3 regions of the Clostridium sp. BJN0013 genome follow, and region 1 is predicted to be linked to each of the others. Evidence: riboswitches for the same ligand, from Rfam matches in the RefSeq annotation. Region 1 holds a riboswitch; each other region holds the start of a gene.
The links. Region 1 has a riboswitch for S-adenosylmethionine ahead of metK (methionine adenosyltransferase). Riboswitches for the same ligand answer to the same signal wherever they lie in the genome.
Positions count from the first base shown of each region.

Region 2: it holds a riboswitch for S-adenosylmethionine, as region 1 does, so the genes downstream of both, metA (homoserine O-succinyltransferase) here and metK (methionine adenosyltransferase) in region 1, are expected to answer to the same signal.
Region 3: it holds a riboswitch for S-adenosylmethionine, as region 1 does, so the genes downstream of both, nifB (nitrogenase cofactor biosynthesis protein NifB) here and metK (methionine adenosyltransferase) in region 1, are expected to answer to the same signal.

Region 1 is NZ_CP162495.1:327,725-335,704, forward strand. It holds gene AB3K27_RS01795 (rod shape-determining protein) at 1-342, shown strand, start outside; gene yyaC (spore protease YyaC) at 444-983, opposite strand; tRNA gene AB3K27_RS01805 (tRNA-Thr) at 1,396-1,471, shown strand; tRNA gene AB3K27_RS01810 (tRNA-Tyr) at 1,477-1,561, shown strand; tRNA gene AB3K27_RS01815 (tRNA-Val) at 1,570-1,645, shown strand; tRNA gene AB3K27_RS01820 (tRNA-Thr) at 1,667-1,742, shown strand; tRNA gene AB3K27_RS01825 (tRNA-Tyr) at 1,748-1,832, shown strand; SAM riboswitch class I at 1,909-2,012, shown strand; gene metK (methionine adenosyltransferase) at 2,080-3,255, shown strand; gene AB3K27_RS01835 (ABC transporter substrate-binding protein) at 3,440-4,543, opposite strand; gene AB3K27_RS01840 (nitrogenase component 1) at 4,585-5,640, opposite strand; gene AB3K27_RS01845 (ATP-dependent RecD-like DNA helicase) at 6,067-7,980, shown strand, end outside.
Region 2 is NZ_CP162495.1:1,996,912-2,004,891, reverse strand. It holds gene AB3K27_RS10330 (hypothetical protein) at 1-119, shown strand, start outside; gene AB3K27_RS10325 (TIGR00730 family Rossman fold protein) at 229-813, shown strand; gene panD (aspartate 1-decarboxylase) at 859-1,242, opposite strand; gene AB3K27_RS10315 (GDSL-type esterase/lipase family protein) at 1,791-2,576, shown strand; gene ndk (nucleoside-diphosphate kinase) at 2,698-3,099, opposite strand; gene AB3K27_RS10305 (hypothetical protein) at 3,383-3,628, opposite strand; gene AB3K27_RS10300 (hypothetical protein) at 3,955-4,347, opposite strand; gene AB3K27_RS10295 (hypothetical protein) at 4,498-4,959, opposite strand; SAM riboswitch class I at 5,754-5,859, shown strand; gene metA (homoserine O-succinyltransferase) at 6,006-6,920, shown strand; gene AB3K27_RS10285 (PLP-dependent aspartate aminotransferase family protein) at 7,040-7,980, opposite strand, start outside.
Region 3 is NZ_CP162495.1:1,078,663-1,086,642, forward strand. It holds gene AB3K27_RS05735 (hypothetical protein) at 329-1,318, opposite strand; SAM riboswitch class I at 1,593-1,696, shown strand; gene nifB (nitrogenase cofactor biosynthesis protein NifB) at 1,871-3,142, shown strand; gene AB3K27_RS05745 (ABC transporter permease) at 3,172-3,999, shown strand; gene AB3K27_RS05750 (ABC transporter substrate-binding protein) at 4,041-5,120, shown strand; partial or broken gene AB3K27_RS05755 (ABC transporter ATP-binding protein) at 5,133-5,618, shown strand; gene AB3K27_RS05760 (nitrogenase component 1) at 5,940-7,454, shown strand; gene AB3K27_RS05765 (nitrogenase component 1) at 7,493-7,980, shown strand, end outside.

The DNA of each region.
Region 1 (7,980 bases):
GATTTGGTTACAGGACTTCCTAAAAATATAACAGTGTCCTCAGAAGAAATGAGAATAGCATTAAAGGAAATTGTAAATTCTATAGCGGATACAACTCATGCAGTATTAGAGAAAACTCCACCAGAATTAGCAGCGGATATAGCTGAAAAAGGTATTTTTATGACTGGTGGAGGATCATTATTAAATGGACTAAGTGATTTAATAAGAGAAATTACAAAAGTACCTGTTTATGTGGTTGAAGATCCTATATCCTGTGTGGCTTTAGGTACAGGCAAAGTTCTTGAATATTTAGATAAAATGGAAGTTTTCTTTACTGGTGATGATATAACATTAATAGATTAACTATATGGAATAAATATATTTTTAAGATATTAAAAGAGCAAACTCTAACTTATTGTACTGTAAATTAAACTTATTTAAGTTAGTTTTTTTGTTGTATAGGCTTAAGATAATATATTGTTATAATATAAATAATATGAATGAATTAATGAATAAAGTATTACTTCAGCCATATTTAAAATTAAATTCAGACGAATATTACTAGAGTTACTAAAGAGATTTTCATTTTCATTTGAATCAACTATGCCTATTATTGAATAATCTCCTACATTTGGAAGAGACTTTCCTACGCCTTTACCAGGATGAACAGGGAAATCCCTTGCTTGAATTTCTCCTATGGTTTCTGGATTCCCTAAACAAGCATCTATCCCTATAATAGTACTATAGGGATGAATTAACTTTATTTGTTTTAATTTATCTTCTATATTTAAAGCATGTATAGGATCTGAAATTGTACCGTAAGTAGGTAAAGGAAAGTGTTTGCATTTTAGTAGACTACCTACTAAAGGACCTAAACAGTCTCCTATATATCTATCTGTACCAATACATACAATAATAGTATCTTTATTAATGTAATTCTTTAGAAAGTAGGCAAGTTCATGGTAGGACACAGGATTTTTATAATTGACTTTTACTCTATTCATATATTCACCTTCCTTTATGTATAACCTTATAAATGTTTTTATCCGAAGGCAAGCAATTAGCTAACACTCCCATCTTCTTCAAAGTGAGGGGATGAGTACACTATGCCCTTGGATAAGTTCTTCTAGGGTTCAGATGGAGGAAAGCGTTCCTTATGAGTAAACTCTACCTAAACCTAAGAATTACTTGATAGAGAACATTATATATAATGTATATGATGAGAACGGGTAAAATATTAAATTTCAACCATATACATATGATTTTTAAAGGGATCTAAAGAAATATGGAGTAATAAACCTTTAATATTATATTATACGGGTATAGTAGGTTTGAAAATAAATGAATGAGAATGTATACTAATCTACGTTAGGTATGTGTGTTTATATTCTATAAAGATACATAGTCTGGGAATGAGCTGGCATAGCTCAGCAGGTAGAGCAACTGACTTGTAATCAGTAGGTCGTGGGTTCGAAGCCTACTGCCAGCACCAGATTCGGAGGAATTCCCGAGTGGCCAAAGGGGGCAGACTGTAAATCTGTTGTCAGTGACTTCGATGGTTCGAATCCATCTTCCTCCACCATAAAAATTGGGCGCATAGCTCAGCTGGGAGAGCATCTGCCTTACAAGCAGGGGGTCACAGGTTCGATCCCTGTTGTGCCCACCACATCATTTAATAATAAAATAAGCTGGCATAGCTCAGCAGGTAGAGCAACTGACTTGTAATCAGTAGGTCGTGGGTTCGAAGCCTACTGCCAGCACCAAATGCGGAGGAATTCCCGAGTGGCTAAAGGGGGCAGACTGTAAATCTGTTGTCAGTGACTTCGATGGTTCGAATCCATCTTCCTCCACCATAAAAGGCACTTTTAGGTGTTTTTTATTTTACTTAATTTGTTATTTTCATAACCAAGAAAATTCATTATATAAAAGCTCTTATCAAGAGAGGTGGAGGGAAAAGGCCCTGTGAAGCCCGGCAACCAGTGTGTGGTCACCAAGGTGCCAATTCCGGCAGTTAAAAGTCTGCAAGATAAGAGAGTAGTTAATTTATTTAACCTCTTCTTACTGAAGTGGTTTTTTATTTTATATAGGGAGGTATTAAGAATGAGAAGACTTTTTACATCTGAATCAGTTACAGAAGGACATCCTGATAAAATGTGCGATCAAATTTCAGATGCTATTTTAGATGCTATTTTAGAACGGGATCCCCAGGGGAGAGTGGCATGTGAAACTGCAACTACTACAGGTATGGTTTTAGTTATGGGAGAAATATCTACCAATTGTTACATTGATATTCCTAAAGTAGTTAGGAAAACTATAAGGGAAATAGGGTACACTAGAGCTAAATATGGATTTGATTGTGATACTTGCGCTGTGTTGAGTTCAATTGACGAACAATCATTAGATATAGCTATGGGAGTTGATAAATCCTTAGAAGCCAAAGTAGGTAAAATGGAAAAAGTAGATGCTATAGGAGCTGGAGATCAAGGTATGATGTTTGGATTTGCAACAAACGAAACTCCAGAATATATGCCTATGCCTATAAACTTAGCCCATAAACTTTCAAAGAGGTTGTCACAAGTCAGAAAAGAAAGTATATTGAATTATTTAAGACCGGATGGAAAAACACAGGTTACTATAGAATATGCGGATAATAAACCAATTAGAGTTGATACAATAGTAGTATCTACACAGCATGATGAATTTGTGACCAGGGAGCAAATTGAAAAAGATATAATAGATAATGTTATAAAACCTATTGTATCACCAGAATTTTTAGATTCTAATACTAAATATTTTATAAATCCAACAGGGAGGTTCGTAGTTGGAGGTCCTCAGGGAGATTCTGGACTTACGGGAAGAAAGATAATAGTTGATACATACGGCGGTTACGGAAGACATGGCGGCGGGGCATTTTCAGGAAAAGATCCTACTAAAGTCGATAGATCTGCTGCTTATGCTGCTAGGTGGGTGGCTAAGAATTTAGTCGCTGCTGGAGTTGCTGACAAGCTAGAAATACAAATTGCTTATGCCATAGGTGTAGCAGAACCTGTATCAATAAGTGTAGATACTTTTGGCACACAAAAGATATCAGAAGAGAGGATAATTGATATAGTAAATAGAGTATTTGATTTAAAGCCAGCAGCTATAATAAGAGACCTAGACTTAAGAAGACCTATATATAGGCAAGTTGCAGCTTATGGACATTTTGGAAGAACTGATATAGATTTACCTTGGGAAAGGTTAAATAAAGTTAATGATATAAAAGGTTATTTTTAATAATAAAAGAACTCTGTATTGTATTATGCGGAGTTCTTTTATTTTAATTGTTTTTAATAGATACTCAGTTAAGTATGTTAGTATATTTTACATAATACGTCCTCAATAGAACCCACATGGCAATGACAGCATTACCATCAAAGGAAGCTGATTCTTTGTATTATATAAAATACTTAATACATATTTATTTTTTGGGATTTAATATGTCCTCTATGTCATTAGCTGATAGATCATAATAGTAGTAATTTTTATAAAATTCTTTTACCTTTTGCTTAATATCTAAATCATTAAATAAGTCGGGATGGAGATTTTTGGCTAGCCATAAAGGTTGTAATGCACCTTCTGCACTTCTTACAGACCATAAATATACTCCTTTAGGATTAAGATAAACTTGTTTATTTTTTACAGCTGTTAGAGATTGCCACTGATTTGAACTGCTTGTGTCCATGATATAATCGTAAGTGTTTTTACTTGTGGCTATAATCACATCTGGCTGATTTTTGTATAGAAACTCAAAATCAACACTGGTACCTTCATTGCTAGTGCTAGATTCTTTAGAAATATTTTCTGAAGCTATATTTATACCTCCAGCAGCCTCTATGTAGGAAGTATTTATGTCATTGGAACCAATTGTGGTAAGTGACCCTTTTGGGGTACCACTGGCAACAAATACTTTAACTTTTTCACTAGACTTAGTTTTGTCACTAACATATTTTATATTATTATCATAGTATTCATTAAATTTTTTAGCTTTCTCTTCACCGCTTTCTCCAAGTACTTTTCCAACCATAGTAATAGTATTTTTTATATCTTCAGGAGTTTCTAATTTTAGTCCTAGAAAAGCTATATTAGCTTTTTGTAGTCTTTCTTGTTCAGTTTGAGTAAATGTACCAAAAACTACTTGTGAGTTTGCTTTAAGTAAAGTCTCCATGTTTAAAGTTCCAGGGCCTGAACCTGTGTAGGCAGCGGGAATTTCTGTTATCCTAGGATAAACTTTAGGAAAAAAACCTGTTTGAACCCCTTGGGCTGTTGCCACCAATTTATCTGCTCCACCAAGTATTAAAACTATCTGATTCAAAGCTCCAGATGCAGCTATTCTAGTAATCTCATAGGGTATTGTGACTGTTTTACCAGTACCATCAACTATTTTTCTTGTTGAGGATGTTGAATTCTCTTGCTTGGTGGATGTACTATTTTTTTTATTTCCACAGCCTGTACTAATAATTGACATGAGCATAACTGTAATTACTATAAATAAAATTAAAATTTTTGAATTTGTTTTTTTCATATTAGCTCTCCTTTATTATTTTATTGTAATATCTTTTTGATTTATAATCCTCTTAATATGCAGGAAAAAATATCTTCTATAAAAGCTAGCCTTCCTTCATATCCAACATAACTTTTATTGAGTATCAACCTATCTGAAATAGGAAGACTTATAGAAATGAAATATCCTTTCAACTTAGAAGCAATTATTGAATCCCAGCTGCTGCCTATAATTAAAGGAATTAAATCTTCAATTTTTTCCTTGATACTTTTAATAATTTTTTCTCCATCATTTACGAAGGTAATTGCTGAAGATATTTCACTAGTTATATTTTTAAAACTGTTTTCTATCTTATCTCTGTATTTATAAGGGGGATCATCTACTATATATTGGCATCCTGGTATCATACCCAATTCTTTTACTAAAAATCTGGTAATTCCAGATATATATGTAGACTTTCCAATAGTAAAGAAACGTTGTGGGAAGGTGCTGTCATAACGAGTTAACATTTCAGTTAATCTTTCCATTAGCCAATTTGCAATATATTTGCTGAAACGGTCAGCAGAAATTAATAGAGTACCTTGTGCACTTCCCATTTTTTCTAAACACTCATAATCTGTATAGCAAGAGATATGATTCCACTTAACGGGTATTTTATTAAGTATTTCTTTTATATCATCATTACTACTAAAATTAATAACATTATAAAATTTTCCCTCTTTATGGGTAGTTCTTATGAGTTTATTCAAGCCTCCGGCTTTTTTGAAGTTAAATCCAGAACCCCATGCCTTAGAATTGTAAAGTTTGCAGGTAATTGTGATTAAAGGAATTGAATAATTATCCTGGATAGAATCAATAACATTTTGTATATCCATCTCTGTGATATTGCTGCTAATTAACTTTGCATTTTCAATAGGCAAACCGCGTTTTTTTAATCCTATTTTAAATTTAAGATTAAAATCCACAAATGATGATGCGCATCCCAAAGGTGAGTGAATAATTACTACATTACCTTTTATTGTAGAAAGAATATTTGAAATAATAGGTGACTGACATTCTGCACATTGCATAAAAGTTAGATTGTGTGTATTATTATGTTCTAATTTTTCTTTGTACATAGATACCCCCTTTTGAGATTTTAAAATATATACTTCAAATAATAACTTAATAATATATAACATATTATTTATAAGTTTATTATTGTAATGATTCATTATGTTTCATGTAATTTTATTATGTTTAGCATAATTTTGTGTTTATTATAATATAAGAAAAATTATATTTCAATAATTTTTTCAATATTTTATTGATAATTTATTATTTATAATGCCTTTTATTTTCGTATATGATATTTTTATTATATAATTTTTTTGAATTTTACTTTGGAGAGTTTTTAGATTATTTTTTGTAAAATGCTATAAGATTAAATGTTGTACAAAAACATTTGTATATATTTTTATAACGTGTAAGTGTATAATAATGATGTAAATAGCATTATTACATTTTTAAAATTTTATAAATAATTTTATATTAAGGTGAGTTATATGCAGGAATTACAGGGAGTTGTAGAAGATATAATATTTCAGAACAAGGATAATGGGTATGCGGTGGCTAAAATGAAAGAGAGAGAACATACAATAACTATAGTTGGATGTATACCTTATATAATAGAAGGACAAAATTTAAAGGTTTCAGGAGAATGGGTAATTCATCCTGAATTTGGGCATCAATTTAAAGTTAAAATATTTGAAGAGATAATTCCAGATACCTTAGTTGGTATAGAAAAATATTTGTCTTCAGGTATTATATCAGGCATAGGACCGGTTACTGCAAAAAAAATAGTAGAAAAGTTTGGAAAAGATACCCTTCATATACTAGATAGCAACATAGAAAGGCTAAAAGAAATAGAGGGTATAGGGGCAAGAAAAATATCCTTAATAGAAAAATCTTATTGTAAGCAATATGAGATAAGAAATATAATGATATTTATGCAAACTTATGGAGTGACTCCTAATCAGTGTGTAAAAATATACAAAAAGTTAGGAGCTAACTCTATAAATATGGTAAAAGAAAATCCGTATATTCTTACAGAAGAAATATCAGGAATAGGATTCAAGATAGCAGATAAAATAGCAAGGGGTCTTGGCATAGAAAAAGATTCTCCTTTTAGGATACAAAGTGGTATAAAATATTTAATAAATAAATTTTGCAGCATGGGAAATACTTATATGCCTATAGATATATTGATAAAAAATGGAATGAATATACTTGGGGTGACTCAAAAAGAATTGGAGAAAAATATATATGAAAGTTCCTTAAATGGGAAAATAAAGTTAGAACAATGGCAAGATAAGGTCTGTGTATTTTCTATGACCTATTATTATTGTGAATTAAGTGTAACTAAGAAGATATTAACTCTAGCTTTCAACAAGTATAAAAATATAGATTTGAATATACATGAAGAAATTAAAAATTTTGAAAAGACAAATGACATAAAATTCGATCTTTCACAAAAAGAAGCAATTAAAGGGGCAGTAGAAAATAGTGTAGAAATAATAACAGGAGGACCTGGAACAGGAAAGACTACTATAATTAATTGTATAATTCAGTTATTTGAAAAATCTAACTTGAAAGTTCTCATGGCTGCACCTACCGGAAGGGCTGCGAAGAGAATGTCAGAGGCAACTAATAAAGAGGCAAAAACTATACATAGATTACTTGAAATAGGTGTGGAAAGTGATGAGGAAGCATTATTTTTTTCTAGGGGGGAAGAATCTCCTCTTCAATGTGATGTAGTAATTATAGATGAAGCTTCTATGATAGATATAGTAATGATGAATAATTTATTAAAATCTATTTCATTAAAAACAAGACTTATAATAGTAGGAGATTCACAGCAGCTTCCTTCTGTAGGACCTGGAAATGTACTTAGAGATCTTATAGATAGCCGATGCATTAAAGTAGTTAGGTTAAAAGAAATATTTAGACAGTCAAGAGAAAGCATGATTATAGTAAATGCCCATAAAATAAATTCAGGAGAAATGCCAATCTTAAATAAGAAATTTAAAGATTTTTATTTTATAAGATCTTTGGAATTCTCTAACATATTAAATCTTTTAGTAGAATTAGCAAATAAAAGATTACCAGCATTCAATGAGCATTGGGATAAAATGAAACATATTCAAATATTATCTCCTATGAGAAAAGGAATTTTAGGAGTATCAAATTTAAATAGAAAACTTCAGGAGGTTTTAAATCCTAGAAGTGATAATAAAAAAGAAAAGTGCTTTAGAGATATGATTTTTAGAGTTGGAGATAAAGTAATGCAAATTAAAAATAACTATACTTTAAAATGGACAGGAATTTCAGAAGAAAAAGAGGGAAAAGGTATGGGGATTTTTAATGGTGATTTTGGATATATTGAGGACATTGATGAAGAAAAAAACACAGTAACTGTT
Region 2 (7,980 bases), 1.7 Mb from region 1:
AAAAAATTGATGACACAAATATTGATTATGTTATTGATACCATGCTCACAGTCTATCCTGAAGTTTCCCAAAAATATAAGGATATTATAAAACATATGAGTCTATATGATAATAAATAATAATTTAATAAAAATTACTGTAAGTTTATTAAGGTCTTATTCATATAATATAAGATAAACAATATGTACTATTTCAGCTTAAAAATGTATTTCAGGAGGTTTATCATAAATGAAAGCAATATGTGTTTATTCTGGTTCTAATTCCGGTTTACATCCAGAATACCAGAGAAACGCCAGACTTCTTGGCAAAATATTAGTGGAAAATAAAATAGAATTAATATATGGTGGTTCAAAAGTAGGACTTATGGGAGAAATATCAAAGGAAGTTTTAAAAAATAATGGAAAAGTTACAGGTGTTATTCCTAAAGGACTTTTCTCCGGTGAATCAGTTCATGAAAATTTAACCAAACTTATTGAGGTTAAAGATATGCATGAAAGAAAAAAAATTATGGCTGATCTCTCTGATGGATTTATAGCCCTTCCTGGGGGTCTTGGCACTTATGAAGAACTATTTGAAGTTCTCAGTTGGGCCCAGCTTGGAATTCATAAAAAGCCCATTGGATTATTAAATGTATTAAATTACTACAATCCTCTTATGGATATGCTTAATGCTACCTGTACTGAGGGCTTTATGGATAAATCTAGTTTAAAAATTATTTCAATATCGGACAACCCCCTCTTATTAGTAGAAAAAATGAAAAACTATACTCCTCCTATAATGAAAACTAAATGGTATGAATTCTCTCAAAATTAGAAGAATATAAAAATTAAGCCTACTTAAAAAATAGGCTTAATTTTATTATTTTACTTGTCCATGTTTTTCATAATCAGTTACTTGAGAAATTGAGTTATTTTCATTTAAAAATACCACTATGGGTTTATGAGCTTTAGCCTCTTTTTCATCTATCTGACAATAAGTCATTAAAATAACTTTATCTCCTGGCTGTACACATCTGGCAGCAGCTCCATTTAAACAAATTACCTTACTTCCCTCTTCTCCTGCTATAACATAAGTTTCAAGTCTATTTCCATTATCTATATCTACAACTTGAATCTTTTCATATTCAATTATGTGGGCTCTTTCCATAAGCTCTCTATCAATTGTTATACTACCTACATAATTAAGATTTGCTTCTGTAACAGTAGCTCTATGAATTTTGGATTTCAGCATATTTAACTGCATGATTTTCCTCCCATAAAATAAAGTGTAGTTCCAAATGGATACCACCCAGTTCATTTTAACATATAAAAGGCTTGTCTTCAAAAATATATTCAAAAACAACAAATTTTTTTATTAATATTTAATTTTCTTTGTAATTTTTACATATTTTTTAAACAATTTTTTCAATAACATGTTATTCTAGTTATGTAATTAAATTTTACGGAAGTATATTTATTTTAATTTTTTTAAAAATAAATATGTAAAATTAAAATTGTATAACACTCTAAACATAGAACTCTCACTGATGGAATGATACTCTTTTTTCAGGTAGTAATAACTTTTTAGAGTTACTTCCTAGGAGAGATACATCTATCTTCTATTCAGAAGATATTATACGACAGTATTTACTAGTGTGGCTTAAATAGAAAACTAAATTAGACGAGATTAGTACACCCTATCGGGTAGAAAATCTTCGAATGAATTAAAAGAAATGAGTTATAATGTTCGTTAGAATTCAAGATAGTTTTCTATCGAATATTGTAACTACATTATACAAGGAGAGATAATATATGAAAATCAAAAAAATTTCAACATTAATTATAGTTACTCTAGCATTATTAATTATTTTAGTAAACTGCGAAAAACATATTAATAAAATATATACACCTTTTAGCTCTACATCCTCAAGCTCTAATTATTTAAATAATACTGCTAGTTCTTCAAATCCAGAAAATATGGAACAAATGATCAATATAAATTTAAGTACTGATATCTATCAACAATATTACATAAACAGAGTAACCACTTTTATGAATACCTATAGTGGTTATGGAAAAATAATATTCTTAGGAGATAGCTTGATAGATATTGCCGAATGGAATGAACTATTGAATAATCCTAATGTGTTAAATCGAGGTATAAGTTATGATACAACCTCTGGTACATTAAATAGAATAAGTGAAATAACCAGATTAAAACCAAGCAAAATTTTTATTATGCTGGGAATAAACGATATAGGCAGGGGCTTAACCTCAAAAAACATAATAACTAACTACTCTAAGATACTAGAAACTATAAAAGAGAATTCCCCTGACACTACTATATATGTTCAAAGTGTACTACCTATAAATAAGGATTTATTTAAAACTAATACAAATGACAAACAAATAATAGAGCTAAATGCTTCTTTAAGAGAACTTTGTAAAAATTTTGATATTAAATATATAGATTTATATTCTCTTTTCACTTTACCCAATGAAAATAAGCTTTACCGGGAATATACTGTAGATGGACTGCATATAAATGGAAAGGGATATATAGTATGGAGAGATGCAGTTAAAGGTTATTGCAAATAATTTCCCTTAAAATTAATTTTTGTTGTATAAGCTGCTTTTACTGGTTTAAGCTTTAAAGTTAGAGCATAATAATTTCAATTTGATATTTCAGCTTTAACTCAATATACCACTTAAATAAAATTTAATTAGAGAACCATATTTCTATTTCACGTTCTGCACTTTCCGAGCTATCTGAGGAATGGACTGCATTTTCAGATTTTGATATAGCAAACTTTCCTCTTATAGTTCCTACTTCTGCATTTAAAGGGTCTGTATCTCCATTTATTTTTCGCACTAATTCTACTGCATTATCCGCCTCTATAATTAAAGCACAGACTTCACTGCGTGTAATAAAATTAATCAGCTCTTGAAAAAATGGTTTGCCTTTATGTTCATTATAATGTTTTTCAGCTATTTCTATAGTTGGCTTTACTATCTTTAAAGCGGCTATATGCAATCCCTTTTTTTCATAAATAGATATTATCTCACCCATTAATTTTCTTTCCATAGCATCTGGTTTTATAAGTACTAATGTCCTTTCCATATATATCACTTCTTTCTATTTTTATAAACTGCCATAATTTATCAAACAATTTTTAAGTTCAATCGTATAAATTTTTAAATGTATATTATATAATTTAAAACACTTCATAATCTTTTTTATTAGGGCTGTCCTCTTAATTGAGATGATATGCTTAAATTCCTAATCAATGCAATAAAACTTCACACTTCACATTTATAAAATATTTACTAAAATCCATCATATTATGTTACTGTAATATGATGGATTTTATTTGTAAATTTTACTGGTAAAATTAATTAGTTAGTTATTTACCTTTATTTTGTCTTGATTGTTGATTTAATTTTTTAGTTTCTTCTAAATTATTTATACTATTAGTAAAACTAGGTGAACTACTTTTTTCCCTTGATTGCTGGTTCGATTGTCTGGCTTCTTGAATATTTGAATCATTATTTATTAAAGAACTCACATTGCTTGATGCATTTCCCTTTTTATTTTTAGATTGTTGATTTAATTTTCTTGCTTCTTGTAAATTCTTGTCGTTAATATTCATACTTTTATTCTCCTCCATATCATGAATCTATAATCTAACCACTTTAAATTACGTTTATATGTTGCCACTATTCTTTTTCATTTATACTGTAATATAATTTACATATCAAGTGATTCTTAGGTTCAGGTGGAACTTACTCATGAGAACTACCTTTTTCCATTTGAACCTTGGAAGAACTTATCCATAGCATATCAGTGATTATCTCCCACTTTAAAGGAGTTGTGAATGTTGTCGGCAGCCTTCGGATAAAATAGATTTATGATATTTTAATGATTTACATATTAATTTTCAATACAAAGAGAAGAATAATTAAAAAATTTAATACACTAATTATCTAGCATTAACAGATATTCAAAAGCTTCATCTACATAATGATTGTATGCATCACTATTATTAAGTATATACACTCCTGATTTTTTAGTATGACTACCCTCACAATATCTAATTTTATGTTTATTTTTATAAACAGATATATTTATACTTTTACCATTATTAGAACTTAATTCAAATTTTTCTCCAGTAATATTCCATTTTATAACATTTCCATAAATTTTAATAGTATTTTTATCCTCATCAATTTCTATAGTAGACTTTTTTACATAATACTTGTCTAATACGTTTTTCATCTCAGCTACAAAGTTATTAATTGCATTTAACGCCTTTTCGCCATCAATTGTTTTACTGCATAATTCATAAATATACTTTTCTTTCCAATCCATCAGCAAACATCCCCCATATTTTTGTTTTAATTAAATTATATAATCTTTTTTTTAATATTGGAATAAAATAATATAAATTATTTTTCTTTATATAATTATATGTTTAATATGTACTGACTTAAGATTAAAAAGTAAAACTTTTTTTACTGGCTATTGTTCTTTATTTGTCTCTTCTATACCCTTATTTTCATCGTATTTATCCATTTCTGTGTTTTTTGGAGTTTCTACATTTTCTGCCTGATTTACTTCGATAACCTCTTGTTCTGGCATATCTTCTTCTAAACTATTATCACAATTATATAATTTACCAAAAAGTTTTGAAAATTTCTTATTAATTATACCTATTCCTATTAAAATACATACAATTCCCCCATACACACCAATAAACTCAAATATTCCAGGTAATAATTGAGATGGTACTAATTGTTCAAGTACAATATTTGCAGAATACCCTTGAGCTACATATTGATTTACAGTCTTTCTAAATAATATAATATTATTTACCAATAATGCAATTCCAACCAATGCTGTGACTAAAGCAGCAATATAAAAAGCAATCCAGCTGGAAAACTTACCTGATTTTTCAAATGCACTCTTACCTTTAAATTTCATAATAATTTCTCTCCATTTCCGCCTAAAAAGGCTTTTATAATAATTTTATAATAATGAATATTACTACATATTACTAAATAGTTATTACACTTATGTGTCAATATTGTTAACAATTTATAACCAGTAACATGGTTTACACTGATTATACTCATTTTGAAAAAACTAAGGTATTATAAAAAGTGAAATTTCAAAATAAATATTTATTCATTAAAATTTTTTATACAATTTGTTACTGAACTAATACTTTATCTACATTACATATTATTATATCACATAATCCATAAATTATATAAGTTTCGTATTTAAGGCATTTTTAACGCCAGCCTATCTCCTATTATGCCTTTACTAACTACTCTATAAACAGCATACTCTTTTTTATCTAAGATTGGCCATGCTTTAATTCTCATATACTATTTATGTTAAATGATTTCTAGATTTAGATAAAGTCTAAGAGAATAAATAGACTAATCAATAAATTTCATGGTTTAATTTATTGACACCAGTACAAAAAAGATGTTTAATTATATTACTGACTAGTCAGTAATATAATATATTATTACATAAATTTAAATAAAGAATTAAAAGATATTCAAAATAAACTAAGCAGTAATAATTATGATTTTTCTTGTGTATTTTTACTTTTGTCACTTTTAAAACGGCCTTTACATAATTTAATAAGAACTTCAGAACATAAATTTAGAGAATCCGGTCTTTAAATCGATTAGTCTTCAGTTAAAATGAATTATTGACAAAAATGAAATTTTAGTATAGCATGTAATATAAAATCAAATTTAATCTTATCAAGAGCGGCGGAGGGACTGGCCCTATGAAACCCGACAACCAACATTTTATTAAAATGTATGGTGTTAATTCCAGCAGATTATTTCTGAGAGATAAGGAAAATAATTTCAAATTAGTTTATTGTAAAAGTTATTTTTCTTACAGAAAAATAACTTTTATTTTATTTTAACTCCAAAATTGAAATTTGAATAATAAGATTTTTATTTGATTACCACTAAAAATATTATAATTTAAGGAGGGATTTTATGCCAATAAATATACCTAATAATCTTCCAGCTTCTAAAGTATTAAAAGCTGAAAATATATTTGTTATGAATGAAAATCATGCAGTACGACAAGATATAAGACCACTTAATATAATTATATTAAATTTAATGCCCCTTAAAACCATTACTGAAATACAACTTTTAAGATTGTTAAGTAATTCACCTATACAAGTTGATATATCTTTAATGTATTTAAAGTCTCATAATTCAAAAAATACTCCTGAAGAATATTTAATTAAATATTATGAAACTTTTGAAGAGATAAAAAACAAAAAATTCGATGGTATGATAATAACAGGTGCACCCATAGAAAAACTTGAATTTGAGGACGTTGATTATTGGAAAGAATTAACTGAAATTATGGATTGGAGTACCCAAAATGTTTATTCAACTATGTATATATGCTGGGGATCTCAGGCAGGACTTTACCATCACTTTAAAATTCCAAAATATATGCTGGATAAAAAAATATCCGGTGTTTTCTCTCATACTATAAATAGGGCTAATATTAAACTTTTTAGAGGTTTTGATGATATATTTTATGCGCCACATTCCAGATATACCTTTGTAAAAAGAAAGGATATCGAAAAAATTCCTGAACTAGAAATAATTTCTGAATCCAAGGAAGCTGGTGTCTATATAGTAGCGACAAAAGGTGGACGCCAGATCTTTATTGCTGGACATCCTGAATATGATACTTTAACATTAAAATCAGAATATGAAAGAGATATAGCACTGAATTTACCTATAGATATACCCAAAAATTATTTTCCAGATGATAATCCAGATAAAACCCCTTTATCAAATTGGAAAAGCCATTCTAACCTACTATTTTTAAATTGGCTCAATTATTATGTATATCAGGAAACACCTTATGATTTGAATAAGCTATAATAATATCTATTTAAAATAATTCTATTATACTAAATAGGAGCAGATTTACATAAAAATTAAATCTGCTCTTTAAGTAAGTATTTCTCCAGATAATGCTTACTTAATTTTTATTTACCAACTTACTGTAATCCGCATTTTTCCAAGGCCTGTTTTAAATCAGATATAATATCACTAGCACTTTCTAGTCCTATGCTAAATCTAACATATCCATCCTTAAACACCTCTGGGTAAAAGTTAATTCTCTCATCATTTGGGCCAGTATAAACAATTAAGCTCTCATCATGCCCTAATGAAACGGCCTGAGTGATCAATTCCAGTGAATTAATAAATTTATTATGTGTATCTACATCTGCTTTAAGTGCAAAAGAAATTATCCCCGAATACATTTTCATCTGTTTCTTGGCAATATCATGCTGCGGATGGCTTTCTAGTCCAGGGTATGCTACAAACTTTACTACTGGGTTTGATTCAAGATATTTAGCCACCTCCAATGCAGTTTCACTATGCTGTTTCATACGCAGTGGAAGTGTTACAACTCCACGCATAATTAACCATGCATTAAAAGGACTTATAGTTCCTCCCAGATTAACCATAGCTTCACGTTTTATTTTATCTATAAGTTCTTTTTTACCAATTACTGCTCCTCCCATGGCATCTCCATGTCCATTTATATACTTTGTCAAGCTGTGTATGACAAGATCAGCCCCAAGCTGCAGAGGTTTTTGTAAAAATGGAGATGCAAAGGTGCTATCAACACTTAATAAAGCTCCAATGGATTTTGCAATTTTAGATATTTCTTCAATATCACTTATTTTAGTAGTAGGGTTTCCTGGAGTTTCAATATGGATAAGCTTTGTATTTGGTCGTATTGCTCTTTTTATCTCTTCTAAATTAGAAGTGTCTACAAGACTTGCTTCTATTCCATACTTATCTGGTAAATATTCATTTAATAATCTATAAACTGCTATATAGGAGACATTGGAACAAATTACATGTGACTCCTTATTTAAAAAGGCAAAAAATACACCAGCCAATGCAGAAACACCACTTGCAAGTACCA
Region 3 (7,980 bases), 750 kb from region 1:
ATTAATGGGATTTATGTGTATCTTCTTAATAAGAAGCTCACCACAAGCATAGCCATCCCCGATTTCCAGAATCCTTACTCCAATATCTGTTGCAAAATCATCTAGTTCATTTTTTCCTCTATGAACTTTTTATAATCCATTTTTTTGTTCTCCTATCCTTGTACAATATTATACAACGCCAAACTGTGCATATAAAAATTGTATCATATTAGCAATACGGTTTTCTAGCGTTAGAATAAAAACAACCGATGCTATTATATAACGGTTTACTACAAAGGAATAAACGTTTCTTTTGCTTATACATTGCATCTGTTAGATCACAGAAAAATTATGTAATACTTAGAATATGTGCAGGATTGTCTACTGTTATTGTATGAATTTGTGCATCTGACAGGCCTTTTTCCTTCATTAATGGTAGAATTTTAGTTGGTATATGAATATAACCTGGACCACCAGTATAAGTCATACAATCGTTAGTGCAGAAATCGTGAGAAACCAGTATCTGGCCCAAATGACCATGTTCAATCAGTTCCTTGATTTGGTCTACACGTTGAACGTCTGTTGTTATCTTACAACCAGACCTTTTAAACACCGTGTCAGAAACTCCTAAACTATCAAACTGTATATGGCAGCCCAAATCAGCAAATTTTAATCTTGCTTCATTAGAAAAAGCAAATTCCATATGACCTAGAATAATTCGTTCTGGGTCAGCACCAGCTTCTGTTAATATTATTAAAATCTCAAATGGTGCATCAGGATGAAAAGCAGAATGAATACTTATTGGTACTCCAGTTTCCTTTTGAGCAATTGCTGCTGCTTTAAGAGATTTTATCTCATTTTCCGTGATTGGCCAGGAACAACCAATTTCTCCAATGATGCCTGCCCTAATTCCAGTATCATCGAAACCCTTTGTAATGTCATTAATATACTCATTGGCAATATCTTCTATAGTCTTGTTATTCATGTCCCTTGGCAATGTGGGTTCAATATAATAAGCCGTACCCATAACAATGTTGATTCCTGTCTCTTTAGCAATACGTACCAACACCTGGGTATCAAAACGAATATGACGAGGTGTCACGTCAACAATGGTATTGCCGCCAGCTTTTTTGAATAAAATGGCTTCATGGATTGCATCGTCTACATTTGTTTTCTTCATATTCCTAGCTATTTTTCTGAATAGAAGAGTAACAAACTTTGGAACTAATATAGACATATCCATCAAAAGATGCTCATGTGTAATAGTAAATCCCAATTTATTGCTGTCTACTAGACCTAATACTGTTTGAACTTTTCCCTGTACAGATTTATTATCCATTTTATTATCCTCCAAATCAATATTGAGATTCCAGGCGTATCTCTCATGACTTAGTTATATCAATATAAAGTGTAAAAAAGCAAGAAAAATTTTTAAAAAACATATAAACTTTGTGTAAATTAAACAATTATATATGAGGTTGATAAATGATTGAAATCTACAAAAAAAATTTTAAATTATAAAAAATTAGCTATTGACAAAAGAACTAAAAAATTGTATAGTACTATCAACAAGTAAAAATACACATTATGTTAGTTAAAATTTAATATAAAATTTCTTATCAAGAGAGGCGGAGGGACTGGCCCTATGATGCCCGGCAACCTGGATGTTATTTATTCAATGGTGCTAATTCCTGCGGGGTAACCTGAAAGATGAGACATTAAGAAAGAGTTAAACTTCTTACATTTCATCTGTAAGAAGTTTTTTATTGTATAATATTAATTTCGATACCTTAGTTGACCAGACACACTGGAGACTAAGTAAACTGAATTTTATTCGGTTTACTTAGTCTTTTTTTATATTTAAGTTATGCAGAGAGGAGATAAATAAAATATGAGCATAGATTTTGCAAGAAGTATAGAAGAGAGGACATTAACCCATCCCTGTTACAACTGTATTGCCCATAAATATGCAAGAATGCATATCCCTGTAGCACCAAAGTGTAATATAAGCTGTAACTTTTGCAATAGAAAATATGATTGTGTGAATGAAACTAGACCAGGGGTTACCAGTGAAGTTTTAACTCCTGAGGAAGCTAGAGATAAATTTAATATAGTAAAAGAAAAAGTGAAAAATTTGACTGTAGTGGGTATAGCAGGTCCAGGAGATCCACTGGCAAATTTTGAAGAAACTAAAAAGTCTATAGAGTTAATAAAAAAGGAATCACCAAATATTACATTTTGTCTTTCTACCAATGGATTGATGTTGCCTTTTTATGCAGATGAAATAATAAGACTGGGGGTCACTCATGTCACTATAACTATAAATGCAGTGGATCCTAAAATAAGTGGCAAAATATATAAATATGTTAATTATCTAGGAAGTGTTCTTGAAGGAGAAGAGGCAGGGAATGTATTGTTAAATAATCAATTATCAGGTCTTAGATATATTACTCAAAAAGGTATAATATGCAAGGTAAATATTGTTATGATAAAAGGAATTAATAGCAATCATATTCCAGAAGTAGTTAAAAAAGTTAAAGAGTGTGGAGCATACATGACAAACATTATGCCTCTTATACCTGTTAAGGGTAGTGTATTTGAGAATATGCCTACTGTAAGTGATTTGGAGTTAAACCATATGAGAAAAAAATGCGAACTGGATTTAAAGCAGATGTATCATTGCAAACAATGTAGGGCAGATGCAATAGGAACTTTAGACAAGGATATATCTAGTGAATTTAGAAATGATACTGAACATGATTTTAAAGGGAAAAATATAGTTAAGCTTAACAGTAAAGAAAAAATTTATAAGAAGAGTAAATATAGATTTGCAGTTGCAACTAAGTCCGGTGTAAATGTAGATGCACATTTTGGACATGTGTCACAATTCTATATATATGATGTAATAAACGGGAAAATTGAACTTAAAGAAAAAAGGATCATAAACAAATACTGCAGTGGTATAAGTGAATGTGATGGCCATGATAATAAGATATCAAATATCTTAAAAAGCATAGAGGATTGCAATGCAGTACTTGTATTGAGGATAGGTTTTGAACCTTTGACCATGCTGCATGAGAAGGGAATAAAAGTATTTCAAATGTATTTTAGTATAGAACAGAGTATAAAAAAAGCCATAGAATTACTTGAAAAAGATTCATAAATATTCAAGTACAAAGGGGAATGGTAAATATGAATATAAAAAATATGACAAAAAATATAAAAATTTCAAATAGCAAGGGCAGTTTTAATGAATTGGTAATTAAAATTTTAAGAAAAAGTTTAGCCATTGTATTGTTTCTGGTTTTTTGGCAGATAGCCCCCATAGTAGGTATAGCTGATCACCAATTTATACCTACTTTTTCAGAAACCATTAGTACAATTTGGGATCTTATATTGAAAAATGAAATGATAGTACATGTTAAAGTAAGTCTTATGAGAGCCATAATAGGGTTCATGCTGGCAGCAGTTATAGCACTACCATTAGGCTTCTTACTTGGGGGAGGATTTAAAAAGGTTGAGGAATTTTTAGATCCCCTACTTCAAATTTTAGCTCAGGTGAATCCTTTTTCATTACTTCCAGTTTTTATTTTACTTTTTGGAATTGGAGAGGTAGCCAAAATATCGATAATATTTTGGGTTTCCATATGGCCTATACTGTTTAGTACCATAACAGGAGTAAAAACTATCGATCCACTTCTGATTAAAGCCGCCAGGGCTATGGGTACATCTAAAGTAAAATTGTTTTGGAAAATCATTTTGCCGGGTTCAGCACCTAATATATTTGCAGGATTGAAACTGAGTTCGGGAAATGCATTTCTTATGTTGATTGCAGCTGAGATGATTGGTGCAAGTGCAGGACTTGGGTGGATGGTGTTAAATTCAGAGGTTAATTTTCAAATTAATAGACTTTTTGCAGCAGCATTTACAATTGCAGTATTAGGAATACTTATAAATAAAACAATAGCTTTTATAGAAAGAAAGGTTGTAGTCTGGAAAGAAGAATCTTTTACAGCTTAAAAATATTAGATAATAAAGCACTTTTAAGGGGGAAACTAAAAATGAAAAATAGAAAATTAGCTTTAATATTAAGTACTGTATTTGTATCAACATTGATTTTTTCAGCTTGTGGCAGTAATAAGGATGAAGCAGCTAATGCTGATAAAAGTGAAGAGTTACAGGTCGTTAGAACATGGAGCAGGAAAGATTGTACTGCAGCACCTATTGTAATAGCGGATAAGCTTGGATATTTTAAAGAACAAGGTTTAAAAGTAGAGTATACAGGGGATACACAGCCTGCACAAAGGCTTCCATCTATATTAAATGGGAATAATGATTTTGGAGATGCACATCCTAATAATTTAGCCATTGCTGCACAAGGAGGAGCCAAAATAAAAGCTGTAGCAAGATCTATTGTAGAACCATCAAAAGATACAGATGACTATGAGCATCTTCAGCATATGTGGTGGGTAAGTAATAAGAATAGTTCCATAAAAACATTAGCAGATATTAAAAACTTTGATGGAAAAGTTAAAGTTGGAACTAATTCTAGAAATTCTTGTGTAGATTATTTATCTTATAAATTGTTTGTGGATCAAAATAATATACCTATAGATAAAATTGAATGGATTCAAATGCCTGATGTAGAACAGGTTCTAGCTCTAAAGAAAGGTCTTATTCAAATTGCTGTAGTTCACCCACCATACTATAAATCTATTGAAGATAGCGGAATAGGTAATATACTTACTACAAGCGAACCTATAGCCGGTGAAAATGGAGGAACTTATCTTTACTATTTTTCAGATAGCTTTATAGAAAAGCATCCAGAAGAGATTGAAAAGTTTATAGTGGCAGTTAAAAAAGCAGAAAGGTATATAAATGAAAGTATTCCAAATAAGGAAGAAAGGGCTAAAGTAAATAAAATGGTAGAAGAGGCTATAGGAGTACCTGTAAGTGCCAATCATTACTATGCCATTGATGGAACTATAAAAGATAGTGATATACAAGAGTGGATAGATGGGAGTATAAAAAGCGGAGCACTTCCTCAGGATACAAAAGTGAAGGTTAGTGATATAGTCACTCATAAGTTTGATAAATATACTAACTTAGCTTCATCACCAAATTTTATAGTTAAAAATTAGGAGGAAAATTAAATGAGTAAAGTAATTGAGAAATCAAGATCTGATAATTACAAAATTATAGTTAAAAATGTACAGAAATTTTATGATGTAAAATCTGAAAGTGGCGAAAAAAGTGAAAAATTTTTGGCACTGGACAATTTTAATTTAAAAATAAAAAAAGGGGAATTTATAACTATTGTAGGACCCAGTGGATGTGGAAAATCAACTTTCTTAGATATTTTGGCCGGGTTGTCTAAACCTACATCAGGTGAACTATATATAGATGATAAGTTAATTGAAGGACCAGATTTGGACAGAGGTATTATTTTTCAAGGATATGCACTATTTCCATGGAGAACTGTAGAACAAAATATTGAATTTGGCCTTGAGATAAAAGGTATACCAAAAAATGAAAGAAAAGAAATAAGTAATAAATTTATTAAACTTGTGGGATTAAGTAATTTTGAAAATAGATATCCCCATGAATTATCGGGAGGTATGAAGCAGAGGGTGGCAATTGTTATAGCCGCTCTTGGGTTGTTTGTAGATATAATAATAAAATTTGTTGAAAGCAAATTGATAGGTAACAAAAATGAGGAGGTATTTAATGGTATTAATTTGAGTATATAATTTACAAAAAATCATGTTTTATTAGCTAAGGTATCTTCAAATAAATAATTAGCCAGTATGGTAGTCTATCTTACATAATACTGCGTCAGCAGAACCCTATGATAGCCCCACTATCAAAGGAACCTGCTTCCTTGTCTTATGTAAAATAGCCTTACCACCTTTGACTTATTATTTATTTTCAGATACCTAAATCAAGGGAGGATGTAATATATGAAGAAATTTAATCTTAATACTTCTGTAGTAAATACCCGTGAACAGCGTCTGGGGACTATTATTGGCTGGAAAACCGGAAAAGCTTCAGAGCTTTCCAAAGACTCTGCCTTTACTTGTGCAGGATGCAAGGGAAATGGAGGAAAAAGGCTTTGTGAGGCTACAGGACCTTTTACCCAAGGTTCTACTTGCAGTGAGCAAATGGTAGAATGTCAGGCTGGAAATGTAAGAGATGCAGTTCTGATTCAACATGCACCAATAGGATGTGGAACAGGGCAGGTAGCCTACAATTCCATATATAGAAATGGACTTGCCATTAGAAATCTGCCTATACAAAATATAAAGATAATCAATACTAATATGAAAGAAACAGATATGGTATTTGGCGCACTTGATAAATTGGAACAGTCTATAAGGGACGCATGGAACAGGCATCACCCTAGAGCTATATTTATTGGGACTTCCTGTGCCTCGGGAATAATTGGAGAGGATATAGATAGTGTAGCCAGTAAAATGCAGGAAGAACTTAATATTCCGGTCATTCCCATGTATTGTGAAGGTTTTAGATCAAAACACTGGAGTACAGGATTTGATGCTACCCAGCATGGAATATTGAGGCAGATAGTTAATAAAAATCCTAAAAAACAAGGGGATCTAGTAAACATAATTAACCTTTGGGGTAGTGATGTATTCACTCCCATGCTGGCAGAATTGGGGCTCAGAGTTAACTATGTTGTAGATCTAGCTAAAGTGGAAGATTTAGAAAAGCTTTCAGAAGCTGCTGCCACTGTTACTTTCTGCAATACACTGGGGTCTTATATGGCAGCTGCACTAGAAGAACATTTTGGAGTTCCTGAAGTTAAAGCACCCCAACCTTATGGAATTGCAGGAACGGATGCATGGCTAAGAGAATTGGCCAGAATTACCCATAGAGAAAAAGAAGCAGAAATATATATAGAAAAAGAGCATAAAAGAATAGCACCTAAAATAGAAGAACTTAAAAAGTTATTAAAAGGCAAAAAAGGATATGCGGCTACAGGTTCAGCTTATTCTCATGGACTGATTGCAGTTCTTAAAGAACTTGGAATTGAGGTAGATGGATCCTTAGTATTTCATCATGATCCAATATATGACAACAATGATCCTAGCAAGGATACCCTTAAATTCTTAGTAGATAACTATGAGGATGTTGCTAATTTTAGTGTAAGTAACAGACAGCAATTTCAGTTTTATGGGCTGCTTAAAAATGTAAATCCAGATTTTATTCTTATCAGGCATAATGGATTGGCTCCATTAGCTTCACGAATGGGAATTCCCGCAGCTCCATTGGGGGATGAACACCATGCCATAGGGTACAGCGGAATTTTAAATTTAGGAGAAACTATTTTAGATATACTTGCACGTAAAAAATTCCACAAAGATTTGTCATCTCATGTTAAACTGCCTTATACAAAATGGTGGCTTGAACAGAGAGATCCTTATATATTGGAAAAACAACATTATGTTGTGTATTAGAAAAATAGCAGTGACTTTATAGAATAGGAGTGAATTTAGTGTCTAATATAAAAATAGAACAAAAAAATACAAATAAAATTGTCGAAAAGTCAAACTCAATTGAACAGATTAGATATGGATGTGCCCTAGGGGCTGTACACAGTGTTTTCGCAATTCCAAGAGTAATTCCAATTGCCCATTGTGGTCCAGGATGTGTGGACAAACAAACTTCTAACCTGGCTTTCTATAATGGATTTCAGGGAGGAGGCTATGGAGGAGGGTCTGTTGTTCCAAGTTCCAATATTTATGAAAAGGAAGTTGTATTTGGTGGTGAAGATAGATTAAGAGAACTTATAGATGCAACTTTTAAAGTTCTGGATGCGGATTTATTTGTAGTTATGACAGGATGTATTCCAGATACTGTTGGAGATGATGTTGGGGCTGTAGTGGGCGAATTTCAGGATGAAGGTCGTCCTATAGTGTATGCAGAAACAGGTGGATTTAAAGGAAATAATTTTACAGGACATGAACTGGTTACAGAAGCTAT